4 regions of the Paraburkholderia sp. 22099 genome follow, and region 1 is predicted to be linked to each of the others. Evidence: riboswitches for the same ligand, from Rfam matches in the RefSeq annotation. Region 1 holds a riboswitch; each other region holds the start of a gene.

Region 1 (7,247 bases):
CGCGGAGCCGACGCGATTGGCGAGCACGCCGTAAAACGGCAGCTCGGGCCTGAATCGCGCGAGCCCGAAGGCGACCGCGCCGAAGGTCTGCGCCATCGCCTTCGCTGAAATCACCGCGAGCACCGGCACGCCGAACACGGCGGCGAGGTCGGCGCTGCTCGGCGTGCCGTCGAATAGACCCATCACGCCTTCGATCAGGATCAGGTCCGCTTCGGCCGCCGCCTGCGCGAGCAGCGTGCGGCAAGCGGCTTCACCGACCATCCACAGATCGAGCGACAGCACGGGCGCGCCGCTCGCGCGCGCGAGAATCATCGGGTCGAGAAAATCCGGGCCGGTCTTGAACACGCGCACGCGCCGCCCCAGCCGCCGATGATGGCGCGCGAGACCCGCGGTAATCGTGGTCTTGCCTTGACCCGAAGCCGGCGCGCTGATGAACAGCGCGGGACATGCCGTCGAGGTCGTTCCGTTCGGGAACGCCCCTGAAGAACTGCCCTCGGCGGGCGCTCCGGACGAAGTGCCTTTCGGCTGCGCCTCCGAAGCGCTCTTATCGGGGCTCGCGCTCATCGCTCAGAACTCCACGCCGCGCTGCGCTTTCACGCCTTGCTCGCGGTACGGATGCTTGACGATGCGCATCTCGGTGACGAGATCGGCGGCCTCGATCAACGCATCCGGCGCGTGACGGCCGGTCACCACCACGTGCAGCATCGGCGGGCGAGCGTTGATCACGGACAGCACCTCGTCGAGCGGCAGGTATTCGTACTTCAGCACGGTGTTCAGCTCGTCGAGGATCACCATCTGGTAGTCGCCGCTCTCGATCATCCGGCGCGCTTCGTCCCAGCCCTTGCGGGCGGTGGCGATGTCGGCGTCGCGGTTCTGCGTGTTCCAGGTGTAGCCATCGCCCATCGTGACGAAATCGCAATTGGCGATCGCGCCGAGAAAATCGCGCTCCGACGTGTGCAATGCGCCCTTGATGAACTGCACGACGCCGAGGCGCATGCCGTGTCCGAGCACGCGCACGGCCATGCCGAACGCGGCCGTGGTCTTGCCCTTGCCGGTGCCGGTGTTGACGATCAGCAAGCCCTTTTCGACGGTGGCGTTGGCCTGTTTTTTCTCGTGGCCTTCGCGCCGGCGTTCGGTCATGCGTTGATGCGATTCGGGATCGGTTTTCATGGAAGGTCCTGTTTCTCGGTGTCGTGGGTTGTCGGTTCGTGTTCGGTCCGGGCGATGATCGAGGCAATCGCCACGGTCACGCCGGCATGCGCGGTCTTGCGGACGAGGAGTTGGGCGTTGGGTACAGCCGACGCAGCCGACGCAGCCGACGCAGCCGACGCAGCCGACGCAGCCGACGCAGCCGACGCAGCCGACGCAGCCGACGCAGCCGACGCAGCCGACGCAGCCGACGCAGCCGACGCAGCCGATGCAGCGGACCCGGCCGACACGTTAGCCGCGCCGAGCAGCGCGCACGGCTCGCAAACGCCGTCCACGCCGAGATGCTCGCGTGCAACCGCCGAAGGCTCGTCTACAGGTATCGCCGCGATCTGCTCGGGGCTGAAGAGTGCGATCGGCAACGCGTGGCGTGCGCAGAATTCGAGCAGGCCTGCTTCGTGGGTTTTGCTGTCGATCGAGGCGATCGTGCTGATTTCGTCGAACGTATGCGACCCGAGCGCGGCACGCACGGCCGTTTCGATCTGCACGGCCGAGGTGTGCAACCGGCAACCGACGCCGACGCTCAGCGTTTTCATGGGCGCGCGCCGCGCCAAAGCCAGCGACGCGACGCCGCCGATCACCACGATCGCCGGCGAGCCGAGCCCGGCGCGAGACACCGTATCGGCGAACTCCCCGAGCCGCGCCAGCGCATGCCGTTGCTCGGGCCGCGTGGCCGATTCGATCGCGGCGCACGGCGTATCAGCGTTCATGCCGGCCGCGAGCAACGCCGCGACGATATCGCTCAAGCGCCGCATGCCCATGTAGATCACCAGCGTCATGCGCGTGGCGACGAGCGCGGCCCAATCGGGCTCGCCGCTGCCGGCGCTATGTCCGGTGACGAATACCACGCCTTGCGCATGATCGCGATGCGTGACCGGAATGCCGATCGCCGCGGGCGCCGCGATGCCCGCCGTGATGCCGTTGATCACGTCCGCGTCGATGCCCGCTGCTTGCAGCGCCTGCAATTCCTCGCCGCCGCGCCCGAACACGAACGGATCGCCGCCTTTCAAACGCGCGACGCTGCGCCCGGCCCGCAGATGCGCGAGCATCTGTGCGACGATGCCGGCCTGCGGCGTGGACGGATGTCCGCCGCGCTTGCCGACGTAAATCACCAGCGCGTCGGCGCGCGCGAACTGCAATACGTCGGGATTCACCAGATCGTCGACCAGCACCACGTCGGCTTGCGCGAGCGCGCGGGTTGCCTTGAGCGTCATCAGTTCGACGTCGCCGGGGCCCGCGCCGATCAGCCACGCGCGGCTCATCGCGGCATGCATGGCGCGCGCCATGTCGTGACGGACGGGAAGGGCCGAAGCGCCAGGAGGGCGTGCGAGCCGGCGGAAAGGGAAGAACTCATGCGGTGCTACGGATATCAGGCATGACGTAATGCGCCGCTTCACCAAGATACATGCAAGCGGGGACCACGCCGTGCTTCAGCGCCATCACATCCGTCCCTCGCGGATTCCGGCGGCCGGCAGCGTGACGTTCGCTGCCTCCGCGTCTGGCCGGTATCCGGGCTGGCGGCCTCATGCGCTTTGCCTTCCCGTCCGCATTCGTCGGACAGTGGCATCGAAAACGCATGCGCGGCGCTATAAAACCCATCGAGCGCCGCAGGTCGCTTACCGTTGCGGGGACAGCACAGGTTGAGCGCGGCAAGCGCGGCCTGTTTCCCGTTTAACTGCACACGCGAATGCATGTGCGGGCACCAAACGCGCGCTTACGATAGCACATGACGCCCCATCCGATAAGCGCCTCCGTCCTCGCGTTTTCTTGACTGCGCCGGGTCGCGGGCCTACACTCGCACGCACTTTGGTGCTCGTGTGCGCGCTCCTGCGCATGCAGTTAAACGGGAAACAGGGCGCCCGCCTTCAAGGACCGGGTCAACCTGTGCTGCCCCCGCAACGGTAAGCGAAATGCGGTACGTCACGTACCGCGGAGCCGGCTTCGATGTCCACGCGCAAGGCCGCGTCGGCATACAACCACTGGGCGAGAAATCACTCGCACGGGAAGGGGAAGCGGCGCTTTCGCCAGCCCGGATACCGGCCAGAGCACGCAGGACGAACGCCGCGGGGATGCGGCATGCGTTCATGACCTCACCCCGCTTGCTGTCTTTCCCTGTTGCAGCAACGCCGTCGATCGAATGGACCTCACGATGCAAACTCAAATGCGCAAGATCCCCGTCACCATCGTCACGGGCTTTCTCGGCAGCGGCAAGACCACGCTGCTTCGGCACATTCTTCGGCATGCGGGCGGCAAGCGCATTGCGGTGATCGTCAACGAGTTCGGCGAGCTCGGCATCGACGGGGAAATCCTCAAGGGCTGCGGAATCGGTTGCGACGAAAACGGCGTCGAAACCGAAGGGCAACTGTATGAACTGGCGAACGGTTGCCTGTGCTGCACCGTGCAGGAAGAATTTTTTCCGGTGATGGAAAAACTCGTCGAGCGCCGCGAGCAGATCGATCACGTGCTGATCGAAACGTCGGGCCTCGCCTTGCCCAAGCCGCTGGTGCAGGCGTTCAACTGGCCGCAGATCAAGAACAGCTTCACCGTGGATGCGGTGGTCACCGTAGTGGACGGCCCCGCCGCCGCGAGCGGCCAGTTCGCCGACAACCCGGCCGCCGTGGATGCGCAACGCAAGGCCGATCCGAATCTCGATCACGAATCGCCGCTGCACGAACTGTTCGAGGATCAGTTGTCCGCGGCCGATCTGGTGATTCTGAACAAAACCGATTTGCTCGACGACGCGCGGCAAAGCGCCGTGGAAGCGCTCATTCGTGAAGAGATTCCGCCGCAAGTGAAGATCGTGCGCGCGCAGATGGGCCAACTCGATCTGCACACGTTGCTGGGTCTCGAGGCGGCTTCGGAAGAAACCATCCACTTGCGCCACGATCACCACGGTTCCGCCGACGACGCCGATCACCACCACGACGAATTCGACTCGGTGGTGGTGCAGGCGAGCGCGCCGTCGCGCGAAGCGGTGATCGCCGCGTTGCAAGGGCTGGTCGAAACGAACACGATTTACCGCGTCAAGGGTTTCGCGGCTTTGCCGGGCGCGCCGATGCGTCTGGTGATCCAGGGCGTGGGCCGGCGTTTCGATAGTTATTTCGATCGGCGCTGGCAGGCGCATGAAACCGATGCGGGACTGCAAAGCCGCTTCGTGCTGATCGGCGAGGACCTGGATCAGCACGCGCTGCAACGCGCATTCGACGCGGCGCTCGGCGTGGCGTCGAGCGCCGAAGCGCAACAGGCGTAAGCGCCCATGCATCTGCTGCGCACCACGCCGGGTGGTTTTGTCGACGACACGCAAGGCGTGATCCGTATCGATCAGCGGCCCGCCGATATCGTGGTGCTCAGTTCCGCCGACACCACGCTGTCGCTGCTCGCCAGCGTGTTTCCTCGTCTCGGAGACGGCTTCCCGAGCGTGAGGCTCGCGAACGTCACGTATCTGCGGCAGCCGGCCTCGGTCGATTTTTATGTCGAGGACGTGTTGCAGCATGCGCGCGTCGTGGTGGTCGATCATCTTGGCGGCGAAGCCTATTGGCCCTACGGCATCGAGCAGGTGGTCGCGCTCGCCGAGCGCAAGCAGCAGACGCTCGCGATGTTCTCCGGCGATCTCCAGGAAGACCCGAACCTGCTTGCGCGCAGCACCGCGAGCGCCGATCTCTGTCATCAGCTATGGCGTTATCTGCGTGAAGGCGGCCCGCAAAACGCCGAGGCGTTTCTGCGCTGCATCGCGTATCGCGGCTTCGGTTGGGGACGCGAGCCCGCGCCGCCGCGCGCGTTGCCGGCCGCGACGCTTTATCACCCCGAGCGCGATACGCCGACGATCGCCGACTGGCAGGCGCGCTGGCGGCAAGACGCGCCGGTGGCCGCGATTCTGTTCTACAAGGCGCATCTGCAAGCGGCCAATACGGCGGTGTTCGATGCGCTGATCGATGCGCTCGAGGCGCAAGGTCTGAATCCGTTGCCGATCGCGATCACGTCGCTGAAAGACGTGATGAGCCGCGAAGTCGTGCAGTCGCTCTGTGCGCAACATAACGTCGCGCTGGTGCTGAATACGACCGCATTCGCCGCGTCCGCGATCGACGACCCCGAGCCGCTCGCGCTCGCCGGCGACGCGCCGGTGTTGCAGGTGATCCTGAGCGGCGGCAACCGCGACGACTGGCTCAAGGACAATCAAGGTCTGAATTCGCGCGACATCGCCATGCATGTCGCGCTGCCGGAAGTGGACGGCCGCATCATCACGCGCGCGATCAGCTTCAAGGGGCTCGCGTATCGCTGTCCGCACACGGAAGTCGACGTGGTGCGGTATCAACCGGACCTCGAACGCGTGAGCTTTCTGGCGGAACTGAGCCGCCGCTGGTGCCGTCTGCGCACGCTCGACAACGCGGACAAGAAGCTCGCGCTGATCCTCGCCAACTATCCGATGAGCGAGGGGCGCATCGGCAATGGCGTGGGCCTCGATACGCCGGCCTCGGTGGTCGGCATTCTGTCGATGCTGCGCGATGAAGGCTACCGTCTCGCGGACTTGCCCGCGCACGGCGACGCGCTGTTGAAGAAGCTCACCGAAGGCGTGACCAACGATCCGGTCGTGCGTGATTTGCGGCCGGCATTGCAAAGCCTCGCGCTCGACGATTACCGCGTGTACTTTGACGCGTTGCCCGCCGAGGCACGCAATGCGTTGAACGCGCGCTGGGGGCCGCCCGAGCAGGACCCCACGTTGCGGCGCGGCCGTTTCATGATCGCCGGCTGGCGCTGCGGGCATGTGTTCGTCGGCATTCAGCCGTCGCGCTCGCGCGAGCAGGGCGATTACGCGAGCTATCACGACGCCGAACTCGTGCCGCCGCACGCGTATCTGGCGTTCTACTTCTGGCTGCGTCACCAGTTCGGCATCGACGCGGTCGTGCACGTCGGCAAGCATGGCAACCTCGAATGGCTGCCCGGCAAGAGCGTTGCATTGAGCGACGCGTGCTGGCCCGACCTGATTCTTGGACCGATGCCGCACCTGTATCCGTTTATCGTCAACGATCCGGGCGAGGGCAGCCAGGCGAAGCGGCGCGCGCAGGCCGTGATCGTCGATCACCTGATGCCGCCGCTCACGCGTGCCGAAAGCTACGGGCCGTTGCAGGATCTCGAACGCCAGGTCGACGAATACTATGAAGCGCTGATGGTCGATCCGCGCCGTTCCAGGCTGTTGCGGCGCACGATTCTCGCGACCATCGTCGAACATAGGCTGCATGAGGAACTGAGTTTCGCCGAGCCCGCTGGACAGGATGACGAGGACGCGCTGCTCACGCGCGTCGACGCGTGGCTGTGCGAGCTGAAGGAAGCGCAGATCCGCGACGGCTTGCACACCTTCGGGCAATCGCCCGAAGGTGTGCAGCGGCGCGATACGTTGCTGGCTTTGGGGCGCTTTCCGGTCGGCAACGGGCAAGGCGGCAACGCCGGTTTGATCGACGCGTTGGCGCGCGATCTGTGCATCGATCATCTGTTCGATCCTTTGTCGGTGGATTGGTCGGCGGTGTGGAACGGGCCGCGTCCCGACCTCTTGCAGCACGTGAGCGATGCGCCGTGGCGGCACGGCGGCGATACGCGCGAGCGTCTGGAGTTGCTGGCGGCGCAGATGTTGCGCGCTGTATGCGGCGATGATGCGCATGCCGTGGCGCCGGCGGCCGGAAGCTTGCCGCAAGCCGAACGGGTGATCGAGCGTCTGCGTCACGATGTACTGCCACGGCTCGACGCATGCGGTCCGCAGGAGATGCGGCATCTGAAGCGCGGCCTCGAAGGGCGCTTCGTGCCGCCGGGGCCGAGCGGTTCGCCGTCGCGTGGCAGGCCCGATGTGCTGCCCACCGGCCGCAACTTCTATTCGGTCGACACGCGCGCGATTCCCACGCAAGCCGCGTGGTCGCTCGGTTTGAAATCCGCGCAGCAGTTGATCGAGCGGCATCTGCAGGAACACGGCGACTATCCGCGCGCTATCGGCCTGTCGGTATGGGGCACCGCGACCATGCGCACGGGCGGCGACGATATCGCCCAGGGGCTCG
Region 2 (7,247 bases), on a different contig from region 1:
GCCCATCTCGATCAGCGCGATATCCGGCAGGCCGTAATGCGCGCGCATCGCGTCCTCGCTCGCGTTGCCGGTGCAGGCGGCGAGATGCGTGTAGCCGTTCGCGCGCGCGACGTCGATGCCCTGATGGATCGACGCGATATAGGCCGAGCACGAGAACGGCCGCACGATGCCGGTAGTGCCGAGAATCGACAGGCCGCCGAGTATGCCCAGGCGCGGGTTCATCGTCTTGAGCGCGAGCGCCTCGCCGTCTTCGACGCCGATCGTCACCTCGAAACCGCCTGCGTAGCCGTGCTCGGCGGCGAGGTCGGTGAGATGGTCGGTCATCATCTTGCGCGGCACCGGGTTGATCGCGGGCTCGCCGACCGGCAGCGTCAGTCCCGCGCGCGTCACCGTGCCGACGCCGGGCCCCGCGCGAAAAATCACACCCGGTTCGGTCAGTAGCCGCACGCGGGCGAACACAATCGCGCCGTGCGTCACGTCGGGATCGTCGCCGGCATCTTTCACGGTGCCCGCTTCCGCGCCGCCCGCGCCGTCAGCGATGAAGCGGCAGTACACCAGCGGCATCGGCACATGCTGGCCTTTCGGCAAGACGATTTCCGCAACCTCGCTGACGACGCCCGCGAGCAGCAGACGCGCCGCCGCGAGCGACGTCGCGGTGGCGCAACTGCCGGTCGTATAGCCGCTACGCAGCGGCGCGGGTTGTTCGGGCGTTTCTTCGCGCATTACGGTTGTCGCCGTGATTCGGATGACGTCGCGATGGCGGCCGTATCGGTTTCACGCGCGGCCTTCGTCACGTCCAGCAACGTGATCGGCAACGCCTGGCGCCACGTATCGAAGCCGCCGAGCGGTTGCGCGTCGGCCAGCGCGATGCGTGTGAGCGTGCCGCCATGTTGCTCGCGCCAGGCCGCGAGCGCCGCCTCGCCTTGCAAGGTGACCGCGTTGGCGACCAGCCGGCCGCCGTCGCGCAGACGCGCCCAGCACGTCTCCAGCACGCCCGCCGCCGTCGCGCCGCCGCCGATGAACACGGCGTCCGGCGCCGGCAGCCCTTGCAGCGCTTCGGGTGCGCGCCCGGCCACGAGTTGCAGACCCGGCACGCCCAGCGCATCGCGATTGTGCTCGATGAAACGCTGCCGCTCCGCGTGCCCTTCAATCGCGATCGCGCGGCAGGTCGGATGCGCGCGCATCCATTCGATGCCGATCGAGCCGCTGCCCGCGCCCACGTCCCACAGCAATTCGCCGGGCGTCGGCGCGAGGCGCGCCAATGTGATCGCGCGCACGTCGCGCTTGGTCAACTGGCCGTCGTGGCGGAAAGCGTCGTCGGGTAAGCCGCAGGTCAGCGGCAGACGCGGCGCGCCTTCGGTCGCGCGGCATTCGAGCGCGATCAGATTCAACGCGGCGACATCGGGAGCGGACCACTGATCGGCGCGGCCGTCGATGCGACGTTCCAGCTCGCCGCCCAGATGTTCCAGCACGATCATGCGGGTCGCGCCGAAGCCGCGCGCATTCAGCAGTTCGGCCAACGCCGCGGGCGTGCGCCCATCGGCGCTCAACACGAAGACGCGCGCGCCGTCGTGCAAATGCGCGTTCAGCGCGGGCAGCGGCCGCCCCACCAGCGACACGGTCGCGACCTCCTGCAACGGCCAGCCGAGCCGCGCCGCCGCCAGCGACAGCGACGACGGCGCGGGCAGCACCCGCAACTCGCCGGCCGGCAACTGCCGCGCGAGCGTCGCGCCGACGCCGAACAGCATCGGATCGCCGCTCGCCAGCACGCATACGGAAGCGCCGCGCTCGGCCAGCAACGGCGCGAGATCGAACGGCCGCGGCCATGCCGCGCGGCGCGCGGCGAGGCGCGCGGGCAGCATCGCCAGATGACGCTCGCCGCCGTAAATCACCGACGCCTCCAGCAACGCACGCCGCGCGGGCCGTCCCAAACCGGCGAAGCCGTCATCGCCCATGCCCACCACCGTCAGCCACGCAGGCATGCATCCATCCTCATTCTGTGTCTTCAAATCATGCGCTGTGCCACGCCGGTCAAAGCGTCCAGCCTCGTTGTGCTGTCCGAAAAAAGGCATAATACAGCCGCCGGTGCCCTTCGGGGCCGAAGAGGGAACACAGTGCCACTGTGGCTGCCCCCGCAACTGTATGCAGCGAGTCCGTTTGCGCTCCGCGCCACTGGTTTCACCGGGAAGGCAGCGGCGGACCATGACCTGCCAGCCAGGAGACCTGCCGGCGAGACTGTTCGTGCCAGCCTGCATCGGGCGGGGTGTACCGATGCCGCAGCAATGCCCGCCTCACGGCTTGCTCGGGCTTTCGCGCGACGCTAAACCCGGTGTCCGTCTTGAATCAAGTTTCGCCCTCCACCGTTTTGCCCGACGCGGCCCCAGCGCCACGGCCCTCGGCGTGTCCGGGGCTGCTGCGCATCGTCGCCGCGCGCGACGGCGGCATCTGCCGGATCAAGCTGCCTGGCGGCGAGTTGAGCGCCGCGCAGGCCGAGGCGATTGCCGAGGCGAGCGCGCGGCATGCGGCCGGCGTGATCGAGTTGACCAATCGCGCGAACCTGCAGGTGCGCGGCGTGCGTGGCGGCGAGGCAGCGGCGTTGAGCGCGGCGTTGGTGGCGGCGGGGCTTGGGCCCGATGGAGCGGCGCCCGACGCGGCGGCTGGTTCGGATGCGATGGCGAAGCGCGCCGCGCCGGCTTCCAACTCGCTCCGCGCGGCGGCCGCCGACGACGTGCGCAACGTGATGATCAGCCCCGCCGCCGGGCGCGATCCCTTCGCCTTGTTCGACACGAGGCCGCTGTGCGCCGAACTGCTGGCGCTGCTGCAAGGCGAAGCGCGCTTCGCGGCGTTGTCGCCGAAATTCGCGCTGCTGGTGGATGGCGGCGAGCGCCTGGCGAGGCTCGATCATCCGCATGACGTGTGGCTCGCGGCGTCGCAAGTTCGTGACGGTGTGCGGTTCGTGTTCGGTCTTGCGGGTTGCCCGCCAGCGGTGGCGTTACCGCAAAACCCGGCTGCCGGTTGCGATGACTCGACACAAGCTCGTCGCGTGGACGACGCAGGCGCATTAGCCGCCGTGTCGTCATCGCAAGTCCCTGCGCTTGTCCGCGCGCTGCTGCACTCGTTTCTCGACCTCGCCGCCGCCGACGCCACGCGCATGCGTCACCTGCTCGCCGCGCGTTCCGTCGACGCCGTATTGCAGCGCGCGCAAACGTATGTCGATTTCCCGCTGTCACGCGACGCGTCGCTCGCGTCCTGGCATCGCGCGACACCGGCCGATGCCGCGCGTCGTCTCGGCGCGCACGCCCAACGCACGACGGAGACCTGGCACGTAGGCGGCCAGCCGCCGCTAGGCCGCCTCGACGCCGCCACCCTGCATGCCCTCGCCGCGCTCGCACGACAGCAAGGCAACGGCACGCTGCACGTCACGCCGTGGCAAAGCGTGCTGCTGACCGACATCGCGGCGCACGCCGTGCCAGCCGTGCTGACCGCACTGAACACGCTGGGCCTCGCCTGCGATGCCACGCAAGCCATCACGCGTCTGATCGCCTGCGCGGGCTCGCCAGGCTGCGCGAAAAGCCTCGCCGACACCAAGGCCGACGCACTGCGGCTCGCCGCGCGCTTGCCCGAGAACGTCGAGGTCCATCTGAGCGGCTGCCCGCGCTCGTGCGCCGCCGCGCATCGTGCGCCGTACACACTGCTGGCTGTGTCGCCCGGCACTTACGACCTTTATCGACGCGACGACGGCCACTCGGATTTCGGCCAGTGCGTCGCGCGCCAACTGACGATCGACCAGGCCGCCGACCTGCTCGACCACCTGGCCCGGAGCCCATAGATGCTTGATTACATTCGCGACGGTCAGGAGATCTATCGCCAATCCTTCGCGACGATCCGCGCGGAAGCCGATTTATCGCGCATCCCCGCGGACCTGGAAAAACTCGCGGTGCGCGTGATTCACGCGTGCGGCATGGTGGATATCGTCGACGCCCTGCAATTTTCCGCAGGCGCGGGCACCGCGGGCCGCACGGCGCTCGCGCAAGGCGCGCCGATTCTCTGCGATGCCGGCATGGTCGCGCAAGGCATCACGCGCGCGCGGCTGCCCGCGAACAACGAAGTGATCTGCACGCTCACCCACGACGACGTACCGGCGCTCGCTCGCGAACTCGGCAACACGCGCTCGGCCGCCGCGCTCGAATTGTGGCGTCCGCGACTCGCGGGCAGCGTCGTCGTGATCGGCAATGCGCCGACCGCGCTCTTTCATTTGCTCGACATGCTCGATGCCGGCGCGCCGAAGCCCGCGCTGATTCTCGGTTTTCCGGTGGGCTTCGTCGGCGCGGCCGAATCGAAGGCGCTGCTCGCGGACGACAGCCGCGGCGTGCCCTACGTGGTGGTGCACGGCAGACGCGGCGGCAGCGCGATGGCCGCCGCCGCCGTGAACGCGCTCGCGACGGAGGTCGAATAAATGACCGTGCAAGGACGTTTGTTCGGACTCGGCGTCGGCCCCGGCGACCCTGAACTCATCACGCTGAAGGCGCTGCGTCTGCTGAAAGCGGCGCCCGTGGTCGCGTATTTCGTCGCGAAGGGTAAGAAAGGCAACGCGTTCAGCATCATCGAAGCGCATTTGCACGACGCGCAGCAGCATCTGCCGCTCGTGTATCCGGTCACCACCGAAGCGCTCGAACCGCCGCTCTCGTATGAAGCGATCATCGCCGACTTCTACGACACGGCGGCGGAGATCGTCGCCGGTCATCTCGACGCGGGCCGCGACGTGGCCGTGATTTGCGAGGGCGATCCGTTTTTCTACGGCTCCTATATGTATTTGCACGACCGGCTCGCGGCGCGCTACGAGAGCGAAGTCGTGCCCGGCGTGTGCTCGATGCTCGGCGGCGCCGCCGTGCTCGGCGCGCCGCTCGTCTATCGCAACCAGAGCCTCTCCGTGCTCTCGGGCGTGCTGCCCGAGGACGAATTGCGCCGCCGTCTCGCCGATGCCGACGCCGCCGTCGTGATGAAACTCGGCCGCAATTTCGACAAGGTGCGGCGCGTGCTGGGCGAACTCGGTCTCGCGCGGCGCGCGCTTTACGTCGAGCGTGCGACGATGGGCAATCAGCGCATCGTGCCGCTCGCGGAAGTCGATCCGATGGCGTCGCCGTATTTCTCGCTGCTCGTCGTGCCGGGGGAAAAATGGCAAGGATGACGCCACCCGCGATCGTGATTCTCGGCGCGGGCGCGTTGACGACCGCGCGGCGCATTCAAGCTTTGTACGCGGATAGCCAGGTGCATGGGTTGCAGGGACGCGTCGCGGCCGATGTCTCGTACAGCGAACTCGGCGCGCATCTGCGCGAGTTGTATGCGCGCGGCACGCCGATCGTCGCGTTGTGCGCGGCGGGCATCGTGATTCGTTGCGTCGCGCCGTTGCTCGCGAACAAGGGCGCGGAGCCGCCGGTGCTGGCCGTCGCGGAGGACGGCAGCGCGGTCGTGCCCTTGCTCGGCGGTCTCGCCGGCGTCAACGTGATGGCGCGCGTGATTGCCGCCGCGTTGGCCGTGTCGCCGGCGATCACGACGAGCGGCGAATTGCGCTTCGGCACCTGCGTGCTCAATCCGCCCGAAGGCTATGCGCTCGCCGATCTCGGCCAAGGCAAACGCTTTGTGTCCGATCTGCTGGCCGGCGAGAGCACGCGGATCGAAGGCGAAGCGCCGTGGCTCGACGATGCGCAGTTGCCGCGCTCGGCATCGGCGCGTCTCGCGATTCGCGTGACGCCGCGAGCGTGGAGCGGACGTGATGACGAACTGGTGATTCATCCGCGCAGTGTGGTGGTGGCGGTGTCGGGTGCGGGTGCGGAGATCGAAGCGCGCGTGCGTGAGGCGCTGGATGCGCAGGGTCTTGCGGTGCTTTCTCTCGCGGCGTTGCTGGCTTCGTCTGAACACATGGCGGACCAGGCGCTCGCTCAGGCCGCCGCCAGTCTGAACGTGCCGCTGCGTTTCACTCAAACGCATCCCGAAGACGGCGAGCGGCCCAGCAACCTGCTGCATGCCGCGCTGCGCATTCCCTACGAAACGCTGCATGACGACGCGACTAGCGGCGTCGCGCTCGCAGTGGCGCCGTTGGCGATCGATCCCGACACGATCGGCCGCGCACGCGGCCGTCTGACGGTGATCGGCCTCGGCCCCGGCAGCGCCGATCTGATGGCGCCCGCCGCGCGCGCGGCGCTGAACGAAGCGACCGATATTCTCGGCTACGACACCTACGTGAAAATGGCCGGCCCGTTGCGCGCGGATCAGCGCGTGCATGGCACCGACAATCGCGAGGAAATGCAACGCGCGCGTCACGCGTTCGAACTGGCGAGCATGGGACGCTCGGTGGTGATGGTGTCGTCCGGCGATCCGGGCGTGTTCGCGATGGCCGCCGCGGTGCTCGAAGCGCTCGACGCCGAGCGGAACGCGCAGTGGCACGCGGTCGACCTGTCGATCGTGCCGGGCGTGTCGGCGGCGATGGCCACCGCCGCGCAAGCCGGCGCGCCGCTGGGTCACGACTTCTGCATGCTGTCGCTGTCCGACAATCTGAAGCCGTGGACGATCATCGAAAAGCGTCTAAGGCACGCGGCCGAAGCCGATCTGGTGATGGCGTTCTATAACCCGATCTCGCGCGCGCGTCCGTGGCAACTGGATAAGGCGCTGGACATCGTGAGGGAATATCGCGCCGCGACCACCAAGGTGGTGCTTGGCCGCGATATCGGCAGGCCGGGCGGCACGCTGCGCACGATCGCGCTCGGCGAACTGCGCTCGTCCGACGTGGATATGCGGACGATGGTGATCGTGGGCTCATCGACCACGCGGGGCTTCGCCAAAAACGCCGAAGGCGGCGAATGGATTTATACCCCGCGCTGGTACGAGTGAATCGATCCAGATAACGGGTGGGGTGGCCTATGCCGCCGCCTTCAGATCGTCGATCGCCCGCTGCCTCACGCCCAAGTCGTCCCACAACTCGGGATGGCAGGTGAACACCAGGATCTGATGGCGCGTCGCCGCGTCGATCAGCGCGCGCTTGATGGCATCGCGCCGCGCGGCGTCGGTATGCACGGCGGCGTCGTCCAGCATGAGCAAGGTCGGCCGGCCCGATGCCTTAAGCAGATCCGCATACGCGAGCCGCGTCAGAATGCCGAGCTGTTCGCGCGTGCCGAAGCTCAGCGCGTCGAGCGTATCCGCGCGGCCATAACGATCCAGTGTCGCGGGACTCAGATCGTCGCCGAGCGCGA
Region 3 (7,247 bases), on a different contig from region 1:
GGCTTATTACATCCTGAGCGCGTATGTGCCGGGCGTGTTCTTCATTACCGTGCTCGTCGGACTGGTGTATGGCGAGTTGGGCTTCGCGATGGGGCCGTTGGTCGAATTGCGGATCGAGGAAGTGCTGGTGGGTTGTCTCGTGTCGTTCGCGGTGGCGGTCCTGATGATGCCGCTCGCGGCGAGCCGTCATGTGGAGATGAGGCTTGCGGCTGTGCTGGGTGCGTTGCGCGAGGTCGTGCGGCTGGGCGGGTCCGCTGCGCTGGCGGCGGATGCGGCTGTCGCCATGCGCAAGCTCGATCGCGGTTGGCATGAGTTGCGAATCGCGCTGAAGCCGCTGCAAATGCAGCGCGTGGTGGCGTGGAATTCTGGTGTCGAGTTGGCCACCGGATCGCTGCTGTGCTGTTTGCATTGGGCGCGGGTGTTGAGTGATTCTGCTCGGCGCGGGGTGTCGGGTGAAGTGGCGCTCAATGCCGCGAATGTGCGCGCGGCGCATGTGGAATCGATCGTGGCGCGGCTTGATTCGTTGATCGCGCGTTATAGCGGTGCGGCTACTGGTTCTGTGGACGGCGGGTTGGATGAGCGCGTGTCGGTATTGCCGGTTTTCGATTTGGAGGCGGCGGCTCAGGCGCCAGTGCTTGCGCAACTCGATGGCGCCGTTGCGCAATTGTTTGAGCGGCTGACCCAGCCGGTCGGGGAAAGGCGCGGGGTGTTCGATTGGGTGTTACGGGTTGGGGCGCGTAGGGCGTACGCTGTGGCGTCGAACAGCCCTCGAAGCCCTGGCGACTAGTTCAGCGAAGCTGCGAGGACGGTGGTAACCAGTTGGCCCACACAGGCAATAAAAAGCCCGCACGAGGCGGGCTACAGGCATACGTCAACCGGGGCGACGGAGCCCACACTTTTCACCAACAGAAAACCATCAAACGGACTTCACCGCCGCCCGCCCCGCGCCTACCCGCGTCAATCCGCTGTGCTCCACCAGCGCGCCGAACAGCAGTCCGATCGTCGTCCACATGATCACCTGCATGCCGATCGCCGCGACGCGGAACTTCCACAGCAGCACGGCCGGGAAAGCCGCCGGCACTTCGTTGATCGTCGGCATCGACAATTGCACGGCAGCGATGATCGCGACGAACACCACGCCGCCCACGATCGAGCCATTCCACGCGCCCAGTTTCATTACCGCGCGACGCCGCACCTTCAGCGAAAACACCATCGCGGTCAGCGAGATCGCGATCATCAGGAAGAACAAGCCGGTGCGCGTTCCGATCGTGTCGGGGTCGCCCACCGCCGGCGGATTCGCGGGGTACTTGATGTTCGGGACGATCACCAGCGCGATGAACGCGCCGAGCGCAAGCCATGCCGACAACGCACGCGCGCTCAATGCGCCCACCCGTCCATAGGCGTAGGCGAATACGAGCGCGAACAATCCGCCGAACGCCGCGCCATACGTGACCACGCCGGTCAACAGCCCCAGGCCCGCCTGCGTATCGCGGCTAACGAGGTCTTCGTGTTCATGCGCCTCGCCGCCCTCGGCCGCGGCCGCGGCCTTTTCCTCGAAGGAAATCGCCTGATCGACCTGCGGCTCGCCCGCGAGCCGGGCGAAGCCGAACGTGAGCAGTCCCGCGGCGATGCCTGCGAGCATCCCGCGCAATAACAACTTACCAACCATGTCGAACTCCGTTAGTGGCAGGGAAAGCCGAGCAGATGGCGACCGTCGTGCACGAACTCATGCACGTACATGCCGGGCACCAGCGACGTGGCGCCCTGTTCCGCCCCAACGAAGTAAAGCGCGAGCAACAGCAGCAGGCCGCCGAACACGACCCAAGGCAACAACTCGCGCAGCGGAATCGGCGTGGGTTGAGCGGCGGGCGGGTTCGCGGGATCGAAAACAGCTTCGGTCATGATGGACATCTCCTGGGGGTAGCGCGCCCCGATAGTCGATTGCAAAGGAAGGCTGCGAAGCTCAGGTCTGGCTTTCGGCTCGTGATGCCGATTACAGTGGCGCGACCGCGCCGGGCTCTCACCGGCTTCCGCACTTCGCAGTGCCGCTATTCTACGCGCTAAACTCCGGCACTCGGTAGCGCAACGCGTCCATGCGGGCGTTCCGCCTTGGCGTACCTCTATGGAAGTCATCGAATGGACACAAGGCTGTTACTGGTCAGCCACGCATCGACCCCCGCCATGCGCGCGGGCCGCTTTCCCGCCGACGATCCGCTCGACGCTCGCGGCCTCGCCGAAGCCCAGGCCGCACGCCAGCGCCTGGCGATTGCCGACGCCGCCGCAGTCTTCGTCAGCCCCGCAGTTCGCGCGCGCGATACGGCGCTGGCGTTGGGCCTCGCCGCAACGGTCCACACAGCATTGGCGGAGATCGACTACGGCGGTTGGCAGGGACGCCGCCTCGCCGATCTCGCGAATGAAGCGCCGCAGCACCTCGCTGCCTGGCTGCGCGATCCCGACTTCGCGGCGCACGGCGGCGAGTCGTTCAGTCAACTCGTGAAGCGCCTGGGAGAATGGCTCGATGCGCTGGACGGCGCGATCAGCGAAGGAACGACCGGTACAACAAGCGCCCCGCGTCAAAACCCGCGCAACGTGGTCGCCATTACGCACGCTCCGGTGATTCGCGCGGCGCTCGTTCACGCACTCGGAGCATCGCCCGCCGTATTTCCACGCATCGAAATCGCCCCGCTGTCGGCGGTCGAATTACGGCGTTCATCGCGCGGCTGGACATGGTGGCCCGCGTCGCACTGACAACACCAGCGCGACGCCCGCCGTCGGATTTGAAATCCACGCATATCGGCCCGCTTGCCGCTCATTGACCCGACACCACCAGGCGCAGCCTCGCTGAACCCGCCGGCGCCAGCGTGATTTCGGTCCGCTTACCCGGCGCGCCCAAATAAAAGTGCTGACGTCCCGGCGAATTCTGATCGTGGGTCGCTTCGGGCAGACACGACGCGATATCCGCCGCGACGGCCTGCAGCGCGTCCGCGCTCGACCCGGCGTCATGATGCGGCGTCCACGTGCATTGGTAGCTGCCGCCGCTCGCGGAGCATTGCGCATCGTCGCCGTAAGGTTGCGCGACGCCCTTGCCGTCGTCGGGCGTCAACGAGGCCAGGCCGCCTGGCGCAGCCGCCACGATGCGTTTGAGCGATGCGCACGGACTGGGCGCATCGTCGGCACTCGCGCTGCCGGGCAGCACGGCGCCTAGCGACGCAGCGGCAAACGTGGCGGCGAGGAAACGGGCGGGGTTCATGTCGGCGCGCTCCCTGAAAGCGGTCGAGAGGCTGACAGCACTGTCCGTACCCGTGGCGCTCGGACCGAGGCACGCGAGGGTTGGGCACGCATCTTGCGCGCCCGCCGTACCGGCCCACCAAATGCCGCCACTCAATCGACGTGAATCGCCAAGCCATGTCAACGAAACCTGTCACCGACACGCCGGCCCGCCTTTCATCAGGGATCGAAGGGGTCGACAACATCCTGGGTGGCGGCTTCACGCCCCGCCGCATGTATCTCATCGAGGGCGCGCCCGGCACAGGTAAAACTACCCTAGCCTTGCAGTTTTTACTCAAGGGTGTCGACGAAGGGCAAGCCGGCCTCTACATCACGCTCTCCGAGACCCGTTCCGAACTGATCTCGGTGGCGGACAGCCACGGCTGGGATCTCAGCCGCTTCTCGATTCTCGAATTGCTCTCCGACGAGGGCCTCGACCCGCAATACGAGCAGTCCGTGCTGCACCCGGCCGAAGTCGAACTCGGCGAGACCGTGCGCAACGTCATTCAACAGGTCAATGATGTCAAGCCCACCCGCATCGTGCTCGACAGTCTCTCGGAACTGCGTCTGCTGTCGCAGAACCCGCTGCGCTACCGGCGGCAGATTCTCGCGCTCAAGCGCTTTTTCGCGACCCGCGAATGCACGGTGCTGCTGCTCGACGACAACACCTCCGACACCGGCGACGTGCAGTTGCACAGCATCGCGCACGGCGTGATCAGCCTCGACAACATCGTGCACGACTACGGCGGCAACCGGCGGCGGCTGCGCATCGCCAAGATGCGCGGCATCAAGTTCCGCGAGGGGTATCACGACTTCACGCTCGACACCGGCGGCATTCGTGTGTATCCGCGCCTCGTCGCTGCGGAACATCACGCGGAATTCGACCCGAACCCGCTCAGCACGGGCACGCCGGGCCTCGACGCGCTGCTGGGCGGCGGCCTGATCCCCGGCACCAATGCGCTGATGATCGGACCGTCCGGCGTGGGCAAGACCACCACCGTCGTGTCGTGCCTGCTGAGGGCGCTCGAACGCGGCCAGCGCTGCGTCTACTACGTATTCGACGAAACGCTCACCACGCTGATGATCCGCTGCGCGGCGCTCGGCATGGATCTGGCGCCGCACGTCGAAAGCGGCCTGCTCACGCTGCGCCAGATCGATCCGGCGGAAATCTCGCCCGGCGAATTCGCGACCGACGTGCGCCAGTCGGTCGAAAACAAGGGCGCCCGGTATGTCGCGATCGACAGCCTGAACGCCTATCTCCAGGCGATGCCCGGCGAGCGCTACCTGCTGCTGCAAATGCATGAGCTGCTCGGCTACCTGAACCAGCAGGGCATCATCACGATGCTGGTGCTGGGTCAGCACGGCATCATCGGCGAAATTCAGAGCGATATCGACATCAGCTATCTCAGCGACGTGGTCGTGCTGTTCCGCTACTTCGAGCATCACGGCGAAGTGTTGACGGCGGTCACCGCCGTCAAGAGCCGCGCCAATGAACACGAGCGCTCGATCCGCCAGTTCCGGCTCGCGCACGGCGGCGTGGAAGTCGGCGAAGCGCTGCGCGACTTCGAGGGCGTGCTCTCCGGCCTGCCGGCGTACCGTGGCACCACGGCCCTGCTCGGCGCGCGGGATCACCTCATCGACACGTCCGGGCAGTGAGGTCATGGAGCAGCGCGTTCTCATCCTGGCGCCGTTCGGCCGCGACGCCGAGGTGATCGCCGAAGTCCTGCATAAAGACGAGCGCGCCTGCGTCGTCTGCCGCGATGCCGACGCGCTGACCGAAGCGCTGGACGCCGGCGCGGGCAGCGCGTTGATTGCCGAGGAAGCACTCGCGGACGGCCACGCCTCGCATCTGTTCGGTTGGCTCGCACGGCAGCCGGCATGGTCCGACTTGCCCTTCATCCTGCTCGCCGCGAATCGCGTCGGGCATCGCTCCGCTCGCGGACTCGAAGTGCTCGAGCGGCTCGGCAACGTGGTGGTGCTCGAACGTCCGCTGAATTCGGAAACGCTGCGGCGCGCGGTCGCGTCCTCGCTGCGGGCGCGCGCACGGCAATACGAGTCGCGCCGGCATCTGGCCGAACGCATGGAAGCGCAAGAGGCGCTGGTGCATCTGAACGATTCGCTGGAAAGCCGCATCGCCGAGCGCACCCACGAGCTCGCCTCCGCCAACAACCGGCTGATGACGGAGATACACGAGCGCGCCAAGGTGCAGGCGGTGCTGGTCCAATCGCAGAAGATGGAAGCGCTCGGGCAACTCACCGGCGGCATCGCGCACGACTTCAATAATCTGCTGAACGTCATCATGGTCAACGCGGAGTTGATCGGGCGGGTCGCCAACGACGAGCGCATTCGCGCGATGGCCGCCACCGTCAGGCGCGCGACCGAACGCGGCGCGAAGCTGACGGGCCAGTTGCTCGCCTTCTCGCGCAACAGCAACCTCGATCTGAAAGCGGTGGACGTGGTGGCCTTGCTGCAAGGCATGCGCGACATCATTACCGTCTCGCTCGGTTCCGGCATCCACTACGCCACCGAGTTCCACGGCGACGAGATGTGGACCCAGGCCGACGCGAATCAGCTCGAACTGGCGATCCTCAATCTCGCGATCAACGCGCGCGATGCGATGCCGGGCGGCGGCCAGCTCAGCATTCGCGTGAAGGAACGCGCGGCGCCCGATCCGACACTCGGGGAAGGCCGTTACGTGGTGGTCGAAGTGGTCGATACCGGTTTGGGCATTCCCGCCGACGTCGTCTCGCGCGTGTTCGATCCGTTCTTCACCACCAAGCCGATCGGCAAGGGCACCGGACTCGGCTTGAGCCAGGTTTACGGCATCGCGAGACAGGCCGGCGGCACCGCGCGTCTCTTCAGCGAGGAAGGCGTCGGCACGACCGTGGAAGTGTGGCTGCCGCTGCGCGAACGCGTGGACTCGCGAGCCGAAGCGACAGCCGATGCGGAAGCGAACGCTGTCGGCGAAAAACGCGTGCTGGTGGTCGAGGACGACGGCGAGGTCCGCGCGATGCTGGTCGAGTCGCTGCGAATGCTCGGCTATACCGTGACCGAAGCCGCGGACGGACCCGCCGGCCTGAACCGCTTGCAGGACGACAAGCCCGACTTGCTGATGGTCGACTTCGCGATGCCGGGCATGAACGGCATCGACGTGATCGCCGCTGCGCGCAAGATGCACGAGGATCTGCCGGTGATCCTCGCAACCGGCTATGCGGACGTGGATATCTCCGGCCTGGCCGTGAAGCGCTGCACGATCCTGCGCAAGCCCTTCCAACTCGACGACCTGGCGCGGACCGTGCGGCTCGGGCTCGCGGCCTGAGCGACCCACGCGATCACGCTGCGCTCCGCGCCCAAGCCCCTCGGCGTTCGCCAAAGCCGTTCCCACCGCGGCGACCAGAGCGCGCATGCGGCTTACGGTTTATTTTTGACAAGCTTTCTTTTGCCTTTCACTTACGGTTAAATACGTGCCTCAACTACACGTTACGGGGTCACGTATGTCCAACTTCATGCAGGGCGCGGCTACATTGGGCGGATGCATCGGCATTTTCACGGTGGTGGTCGCCGTGGTGGAAATGCTGACGAACTGAGCCCGCGTGGCCTCAGGCGGGCCGGCGCTTCGCCGCCTGGTGAATCGCCGCCCGCACCCGCGGATACGTGCCGCAACGGCATACGATGTTGGACATGGCCGCGTCGATGTCCGCATCGGTGGGATTGGGTTTCTGCTTGAGCAACGCGCAGGCCGCCATCAATTGCGCGCTCTGGCAATAGCCGCACTGCACCACGTCGAGATCGATCCACGCCGCCTTTAGCGCTTGCGCTTCCTTGCCCTGCACGCCTTCAATCGTGGTGATCTTCTGCGTCTGCAAACCCGCCATGAGCGTCTGACACGAGAGCGACGCCTTGCCGTCCAGGTGAACCGTGCACGCGCCGCAAATGCCCACGCCGCAACCGAACTTCGTGCCCGTCAACCCGAGTTCGCA
Region 4 (7,247 bases), on a different contig from region 1:
TGCCGAACGCGAGCCGCAGCATATGCGGCACCACGAGGCCGACAAAGCCGATCGTGCCCGCGGTGGTCACCGCCGCGGCCGCCGCCAGCGACGCCACCAGGTACACGCGCAAGCGCAGCGGCACCACGGCGACGCCCAACGCTTGCGCGGCGGCATCGCCGCGCAGCAGCACATTGAGCCGCGGCGCGGCGGGCACGATCGCAAGCAGCGCGACGGCGAGCACGGCGAGCGCCGTCCACGGCATCGCACCGCCGTTGAGATCGCCGGTCAGCCAGAACAGCATGCCGCGCAAGCGATTGTCGGGCGCGAGGTTCAGCAGCAACGTGATGAGTGCGCCCCAGCCCGCCGCGATCACCGCGCCGGTCAGCAGCAAACGCGGCGACGTATCCTGCGGCTCGCCGCGCCACAGTTCGCGCCGTGCGAGACCGAGCACCAGCAGGATCGACACGAACGCGCCGGCGAATGCGCTGGCGTCGACGATCCACCACGCGCCACCCGCGATCATCGCGACGAGAGCGAACGTCGCCGCGCCGCCTGACACGCCTAACACGTAGGGTTCGGCCAGCGGATTGCGCAACAGCACTTGCAGCAGCGCGCCGGCCAACGCGAGCAACGCGCCGCATGCGAAGCCCGCCAACGCGCGGGGCAAACGCAGCGTGCGAACGATCTCGGCGGTCAGATCGGCGGACCCGCCATGCGCCGTGGACGAGGGCATCAGCGCCGCCAACACGCGGCCGGGCGCAAGCGCCACGCTGCCTAGTGCGAGCGACGCCATCAACACGACGAGCGCGACCACCGCGAGCGCGAGCCAGATCGCGGCGGCACGCTTCGCGTTCATGACGCGAAGCGTGCTCGTGGTTGGGGTGGTCGAACTCGAACCGCGGTTCATCGGCGCGTGCTCATGCGGGAACGTTCGTCACTGCTGCTGCCAGGCAACCGTGACATACGCACCGCGCCTGGGCGAGTTATACGAGTAGGCCGTTTCATAGTCCTTGTTCAACAGGTTATGGATTTGCGCGGCCACGTACCACGCTTTCGTGATGTTGTAGCGCGCCGACAGATTCACCACGCCGTAGCCGCCCAGCTTGCCGCTGCTATCCTCGCGCGCGCCGCTCACGATCCACTCGCCGCCCACGCGCCAGCCGGCGATGCTGCGATTCACCGCGAGCGATCCAAAACGCCGCGCGCGCCGCAGAAGGTCGGCATCTTTGTCGAGGTCGACGGGATTTTGCAGCGTCAACGACGCACGCACGTCCGTCTTGCCGACATGGCCGCTCCACGATCCTTCGAGTCCCTGCACCTTCGCATGCCCGACGTTCTCGGCCAGATAGATGCCGGGCGTCACCTGCTGATAATCGATCAGATTCGAATAGCGCGTCTGGAACGCGCTCAGGCGCATCACGCCGAGCGCGTTCGACGCGTACTGCAACGCGGCCTCGATCGAATGACTGCGCTCCGGCTGAATCGACGCGTTGCCGCTGTACGGATAGTACAGATCGTCGAAGCTCGGCGCGCGAAACGAATCCGAATAGCTTGCAGTCGCCTTCCAATGGCCGGTGATGTCGAAACCGTAGCCGAGATAGTAACTGTTCGCTCCGCCGAAATCGGAATACTGGTCGCGCCGCACATTGGCCTGAATCTTGTTGCGCCCAAAGCGCCCCGTATAGCCGACGAAACCCGAATCCACATGACGATCCGGTGCCGCGAACGTATCCGAGTCGAGGCTTTGATCGAGATGCTCATAGCCCACCTGCAACTTCTGCTGCGCGGCGAACGCGAAATCGTTCTGCCACGTGTACTGGCGATTGTCGGTATCGAAGCGGCCGTTATAGATGCCGTTGGTCTTCGACACGCTGCGGTCGTCGCCTTCGGAGACGATGAAGTGCGTGGTCCACCAATCGGTCAGCTTGCCGTTCGCGAACACCGACATCTGACGCACCTTGCTATACAGATTGTTTGAATCGGTCGGCACGCCATACGCGTTGTCGTAACTGTTGTTGCCGTTCGACTGGAAATACGTGACGCCCGCGTTCCATTGGTCGTTGAACCTGTGACGCAGCGAAGCCGAAATGCTTTCGTTCAGATAGCCGTTTGCGTTCGGATTGGCTTGCGGCGCCTCGCGCGGATTCAGCGACGAGAAGCCGTCGTCCTTCGAACGGGCGAGCGACAGGTTGAAGGTGGTGGCGCCGTCCTTATCCAATGCGCCGTTCACGCCGGCCTGCTGCGTCTGCGTGTGATAGCTGCCGTAGTCCACCGAAAAGTTGAAACGCGGCGGATGGTCGCCGCCGTCTTTCGTGAACACCTGCACCACGCCGCCGATCGCGCCCGAACCGTATAGCGCGGACACGTTGCCGTTCACCACTTCAACGTGATCGATCTGGTCGAGCGGGATCTGCGCGAGTTGCGATGTACCGAGGCTCACCGAGTCGACCCGCACGCCGTCGATCAGCACCAGCGATTGCGTCGACGACGCGCCACGCAAAAACAGACTCGTGGTCGAACCAGGACCACCTGTACGCGAGATTTGCGCGCCGGGGGCAAGTTGCAGCAGGCCGGGCAAGTCGGTCGCGGTGCTGTCGGCGATGTCCTGCTGATCGAACAGCGCCGTCGGCGGAATCGCGTCGGCGAGCGCTTGCGGGCCACGCCCCGCCGTGACGACCACCGGCGACAACACGATGGGCGATGAACCTGCAGCCGCGGACGAGGTGGAAGAAGACGCACCGGAAGAGGTGGAAACAGCAGCGGCCTGAGCGTGCACGACGAGCGGCACGCCCGCAAAAACGAGCCACGCCGCGCGAGCGATGGGGGACAGCATGGGATGACATTCCTGTGGGTAACGTGCGCGGCCCGCTTCCCCGCAGGCCGATGCGTAACGAGGCGCCCGCGCTTTTCAACGTTTTCGCGGACGTTCCTCTCCCTCTGGCCGGTATCCGGGCTGGCGACACATCGATCCCGCCTTCCCACGCGTGACGCGCAGTGGCACACTCGCACGTTCAGCTTCGAACACGCGATCAGGACCGACCTGCATGATGAATGCGGTCGCTTACCGTTGCGGGGGCAGCGCAGGTTCGCGCGTTCTGGCGAACGACGCGCCCTGCTTCCCGTTTAACTGCGCGCACTGTGAAAGCGCGCGCGGGCACCAGAGTGCGGCCAGTTTAGGAGCGGCCCCGGAGCCCGTCAAGAATCGTTGATCGTTGCGCGATCTGTTCGGTTAAGTGCGGGTTATTGTCCGATGCGCGAGTACTTTTTCATCATATGGTCGATCAATGCCTGCATAAAGCGAGGTTGTTACGTCTCGAAACGAGACAAATGTCGGAACCCGCGATATTCCGCGCTAAAATGCGATGTCTTTAGAGGACGCAGCACATGCTCACCGAACTCGAAACACTTTCACAGAACATCGGCAAGCTGATCGCGATCAGCCAGCGCCACAACGAAGCGCGCCTCGCGCTCGAAGAGCAGCTCGCCCAATCACGCGCCGAAGTCGAAGCCACGCGCACGGAACTTGCAATGCTTCGCGAGGAACGCGATGCGCTGCAAGCGGAACGCGACGCACTGTCGGCCAAGATCGACGACGCCCAGGTGCGGCTGAATGCGATTCTCGAGAAACTGCCGCGGGCACGCGCGCACAATGAGCCGGACAACCAGCTCGATCTGCTCGAGCCCGCTCAGCATCAAGCCGAAACCGGGAGCGACGTGACCCGCCACGGAGAAAACGCATGACCACGAAGCAGATCGAAGTGTCGATTCTCGGCGTGCCCTATCGTCTCGCCTGCTCGGCTGAAACAGAAGGCGCACTGCTTGAAGCGGTCGCGCGTGTCGACGCCGAAATGTCGAAGATCCGCAATAACAGCAACGTGCGCGGCACGGATCGCATTGCCGTCATGGCTGCGCTGTCGCTGGCATCGGAACTGCTTAAGCTGCAAAGCAGCGTGCGGCACGGAGAAGCATTTCCCGCTGAGGAAATCCGGCGTACAATGCATCAAATGAACGAGCAACTGGGTACTGTGATCGAGCAGTACAGCATGCAATAATTATCTAGTGGCCGGTCGCGAGATTGGCTGCGGATTCAAGCGAAGTGCATGAGCGGTAGTCAACAAGACTCGGCAAACGTTTGAATTCCATCGTTTTAGTTTCATCGGTTTAGCTTCCCTGCCTGGTTCGCCAAGGTCATATATTCCTTGAACCAATGCCATGTGCACGGTTGCGGAAATTTGTAGCACGGGCGTGCGCGTCACTCTGTCTGATGTACCCGAAGTGTTGCTAACTGCGACCAATTCTGAACCCCCGGTTCAGGATGCCGGCCTAGCGGCTAAGGCGGGGACCTTATTTGGAACGGCATCGGACTTCGGTTCGGTGCCGTTTTTCTTTGGGCCTCGATTTTCTTCCGCATCTTCAAACCCTTAACGTTCCAATTCGATTCATGCGCTACTGGCTAATGAAGTCCGAACCGGACGAAGCAAGCATCGACCATCTCGCCCACGCACCGCACCGCACGCTGCCGTGGACCGGCGTGCGCAACTATCAGGCGCGCAATTTCATGCGCGACATGATGCAGGTCGGCGACGGCGTGCTGTTCTATCACTCGAGTTGTCCCGAGCCGGGCATTGCGGGGCTCGCCGAGGTATCGTCCACTGCTTATCCGGACCCCACCCAGTTCGACACGAAGAGTCCCTACTACGACCCGAAGTCGTCGCAGGAAACGCCGCGCTGGATGCTCGTCGACGTCGTGTTCAAGAAGAAGATCCCGCTGATTCCGCTTGCCGCATTGCGCGAGCACGAAGAATTGAAGGACATGCGCGTGCTCGCCAAAGGCAACCGCCTGTCGATCACGCCGGTGACCGAAGCCGAATGGCGCTTCATCACCCAACGACTCATTTGACATTGCACGCGCACGCGGCACGTTACGGCCCGATCCATGCGCCGAACTGCGCGCGGCAAGGATCGAGCCTGTCAGGCAACGTCAAATTAGGGAACCAAGCTCAGGTTACAAGCGCCTAACGGACTCGCAAACGCTGGACCGCAAACGCCGTGCCATTGGCTCATGCCGATGGCGTCGCCAATGCGCGGCGTTCGCTCCGATCGTGCATCACCTGTTCAGGCAAGGAGTCCAACAATGAAGAAAAACACCGCACGTGCAATCGCGCTCGCTCTCGCATGCATCGCTCCCACCGCGCTCGCGCTCACGCCGGCCGTGGCTCGCGCGCAGAACGCGCCGCAGTATCAGCCGGCGGGCGTGCTGTCGCTAAACGCACAGGCCAGCGCGGACGTGCCGCAAGACGTGGTCGACATCACGCTGTTCTACGAGCAGGAAGCGAAGGATCCGTCGGCGCTCACGTCGACGTTGAATCAACGCGCCGACTCGGCGCTGCAAAAAGCCAAGGGCGTGAACGAGGTGACGGCGCGCACGGGTTCGTTCTCGATCTATCCGTCCACCGATCGTGACGGGCGCATTTCCGCATGGCGCGGCCGCACGGAGGTCGTGCTCAAGTCGCGCGACTTCGCCGCGGCTTCGAAGCTCGCGGGCCAATTGGCATCGATCATGCAAGTCGGCAACGTGCAGTTCTCGCTGTCGCCCGAAGCGCAGCGCGCCGCGGAACAGAAGCTCACCGGCGAGGCCATCAAGTCGTTCCGCGAGCAGGCCGCTTCGTCGGCGCAAGCATTCGGCTACGGCGGTTATTCGATTCGCGAGGTCAACGTCGGGCACAACGGCGTCATTCCGCGCCCCATGATGATGATGAGCGCGCGCGCCATGAGCGCCGACGCCAAGGTCTCGGCGCCCATGCCGATCGAAGGCGGCACGTCGACCGTGACGGTCAACGTATCGGGTTCGGTGCAAATGAAGTAACGCGTTTTGCGCTGAATCTCACGCACCGCTGTTAAAAAGCCACGGCATGCCGTGGCTTTTTAATTGACTACGAAGACAACAGATAGCGCGGCGCTCAGTTCGCGCCCGCCGCCACCGCCGGTTCGCGTCGCGCCCGGCGATAAGACCACACCAGCATCGCGATGCCCGCGACGATCATCGGCAGCGAGAGCCACTGCCCCATCGACAGCCCCATTGCCAGCAGCCCAAGGAAGTCGTCCGGTTCGCGCGCGAACTCCACCGTGAAGCGCGCGAGGCCGTAGCCGATCAGGAACACCGCCGAAATCGCGCCCAGCGGCTTCGGTTTGCGCGAGAAGAAGAACAGCACGAAGAACAACGCGACACCTTCCAGCGCGATCTCATACAACTGCGACGGATGACGCGGCAGCATGTGATATTGCGTGAACACCTCGCTCAGATGCCATTGCGCGCCAAGCTGCGGATGCGCGGCGAGCCATGCGGCGTCTTCCGGCGCGGCGCCCGGAAACAGCATCGCCCACGGCGCGGCCGGGTCGGTCACGCGGCCCCACAACTCGCCGTTGATGAAGTTGCCGAGGCGTCCCGCCGCGAGCCCCGTCGGCACCATCGGCGCGACGAAATCGGTGACTTGCAGCCACGAGCGTTTGCGCTGATGCGCGAACAGCGCCATGGCCACCGTCACGCCGAGAAAGCCGCCGTGAAACGACATGCCGCCTTCCCACACCTTGAAGATGTCGAGCGGATGCGCGAAATAAAAACTCGCCTTGTAGAACAGCACATAGCCGAGCCGGCCGCCGAGAATCGTACCGAGCACGCCGTAGAACAGCATGTCGTCGATGTCCTTCGCGGTCCAGCCTTGCGCGGCGACATACGGCAAGCGCAGCCGCAGCCGGCCGACCACGATCGCCGCGATGAACGCGACGAGGTACATGAGGCCGTACCAGCGCACGGCGAGCGGCCCCAGATGAATGGCAATGGGGTCGAAATTCGGGTGAATGAGCATCGTGTTGTTATGGGCGGTTCAGGTTCAGAAGCGGATTGTTCAAGCGATTGTCGAATGGCGGAAAGCGGTGCACGCAGCGGGCGGCGCATGCGTTGGACGGTGCGGCGCGCAATGCGTTCGCGGCCGCCCCACTGCTAAAGACGCGGCATGGACTGCGCCTCGACAGTGGCCGCATGCGCGCGCACGATTTCGATGAAGCCCGCGAGCACCGGGCTCACCTCCGCGGTACGCCAGACCAGCCCCGTTTCAATCGCGGGCACCGACTCCGAGAGCGGCCGGTACACGACGCCGGTGCGGCGCAGATTACGCAACGATTGCGGCACCAGTGCGACACCCATTCCCGCCGAGACGAGGCTCACGATGGTCTGCATCTGGATCGCCTCCTGGCCGACGCGGGGC

The links. Region 1 has a riboswitch for cobalamin ahead of cobA (uroporphyrinogen-III C-methyltransferase). Riboswitches for the same ligand answer to the same signal wherever they lie in the genome.
Region 2: it holds a riboswitch for cobalamin, as region 1 does, so the genes downstream of both, cobG (precorrin-3B synthase) here and cobA (uroporphyrinogen-III C-methyltransferase) in region 1, are expected to answer to the same signal.
Region 3: it holds a riboswitch for cobalamin, as region 1 does, so the genes downstream of both, ACTJLC_RS13555 (CbtB domain-containing protein) here and cobA (uroporphyrinogen-III C-methyltransferase) in region 1, are expected to answer to the same signal.
Region 4: it holds a riboswitch for cobalamin, as region 1 does, so the genes downstream of both, ACTJLC_RS24185 (TonB-dependent receptor plug domain-containing protein) here and cobA (uroporphyrinogen-III C-methyltransferase) in region 1, are expected to answer to the same signal.

Annotation. Positions count from the first base shown of each region.
Region 1 covers NZ_JBQEPU010000038.1:25,101-32,347, forward strand. The annotation lists gene ACTJLC_RS27500 (cobyrinate a,c-diamide synthase) at 1-564, opposite strand, end outside; gene cobO (cob(I)yrinic acid a,c-diamide adenosyltransferase) at 568-1,170, opposite strand; gene ACTJLC_RS27510 (cobalamin biosynthesis protein) at 1,167-1,742, opposite strand; partial or broken gene cobA (uroporphyrinogen-III C-methyltransferase) at 1,761-2,468, opposite strand; cobalamin riboswitch at 2,690-2,928, opposite strand; cobalamin riboswitch at 2,997-3,265, shown strand; gene cobW (cobalamin biosynthesis protein CobW) at 3,356-4,456, shown strand; gene cobN (cobaltochelatase subunit CobN) at 4,463-7,247, shown strand, end outside.
Region 2 covers NZ_JBQEPU010000010.1:106,849-114,095, reverse strand. The annotation lists gene ACTJLC_RS12210 (cobalt-precorrin-5B (C(1))-methyltransferase) at 1-723, opposite strand, end outside; gene ACTJLC_RS12205 (bifunctional cobalt-precorrin-7 (C(5))-methyltransferase/cobalt-precorrin-6B (C(15))-methyltransferase) at 723-1,982, opposite strand; cobalamin riboswitch at 2,067-2,245, shown strand; gene cobG (precorrin-3B synthase) at 2,330-3,829, shown strand; gene ACTJLC_RS12195 (precorrin-8X methylmutase) at 3,830-4,456, shown strand; gene ACTJLC_RS12190 (precorrin-2 C(20)-methyltransferase) at 4,457-5,188, shown strand; gene cobJ (precorrin-3B C(17)-methyltransferase) at 5,185-6,888, shown strand; gene ACTJLC_RS12180 (AAA family ATPase) at 6,916-7,247, opposite strand, start outside.
Region 3 covers NZ_JBQEPU010000012.1:20,711-27,957, forward strand. The annotation lists gene ACTJLC_RS13545 (FUSC family protein) at 1-787, shown strand, start outside; gene ACTJLC_RS13550 (CbtA family protein) at 917-1,669, opposite strand; gene ACTJLC_RS13555 (CbtB domain-containing protein) at 1,681-1,902, opposite strand; adenosylcobalamin (AdoCbl) riboswitch at 1,922-2,060, opposite strand; gene ACTJLC_RS13560 (histidine phosphatase family protein) at 2,137-2,748, shown strand; gene ACTJLC_RS13565 (hypothetical protein) at 2,810-3,250, opposite strand; gene ACTJLC_RS13570 (ATPase domain-containing protein) at 3,406-4,923, shown strand; gene ACTJLC_RS13575 (ATP-binding protein) at 4,928-6,586, shown strand; gene ACTJLC_RS13580 ((2Fe-2S)-binding protein) at 6,867-7,247, opposite strand, start outside.
Region 4 covers NZ_JBQEPU010000029.1:9,588-16,834, reverse strand. The annotation lists gene ACTJLC_RS24190 (FecCD family ABC transporter permease) at 1-889, opposite strand, end outside; gene ACTJLC_RS24185 (TonB-dependent receptor plug domain-containing protein) at 917-2,815, opposite strand; cobalamin riboswitch at 2,905-3,159, opposite strand; gene ACTJLC_RS24180 (ATPase) at 3,367-3,723, shown strand; gene ACTJLC_RS24175 (cell division protein ZapA) at 3,720-4,034, shown strand; RNA gene ssrS (6S RNA) at 4,147-4,328, shown strand; gene ACTJLC_RS24165 (EVE domain-containing protein) at 4,424-4,882, shown strand; gene ACTJLC_RS24160 (SIMPL domain-containing protein) at 5,117-5,848, shown strand; gene lgt (prolipoprotein diacylglyceryl transferase) at 5,943-6,848, opposite strand; gene ACTJLC_RS24150 (LysR family transcriptional regulator) at 6,983-7,247, opposite strand, start outside.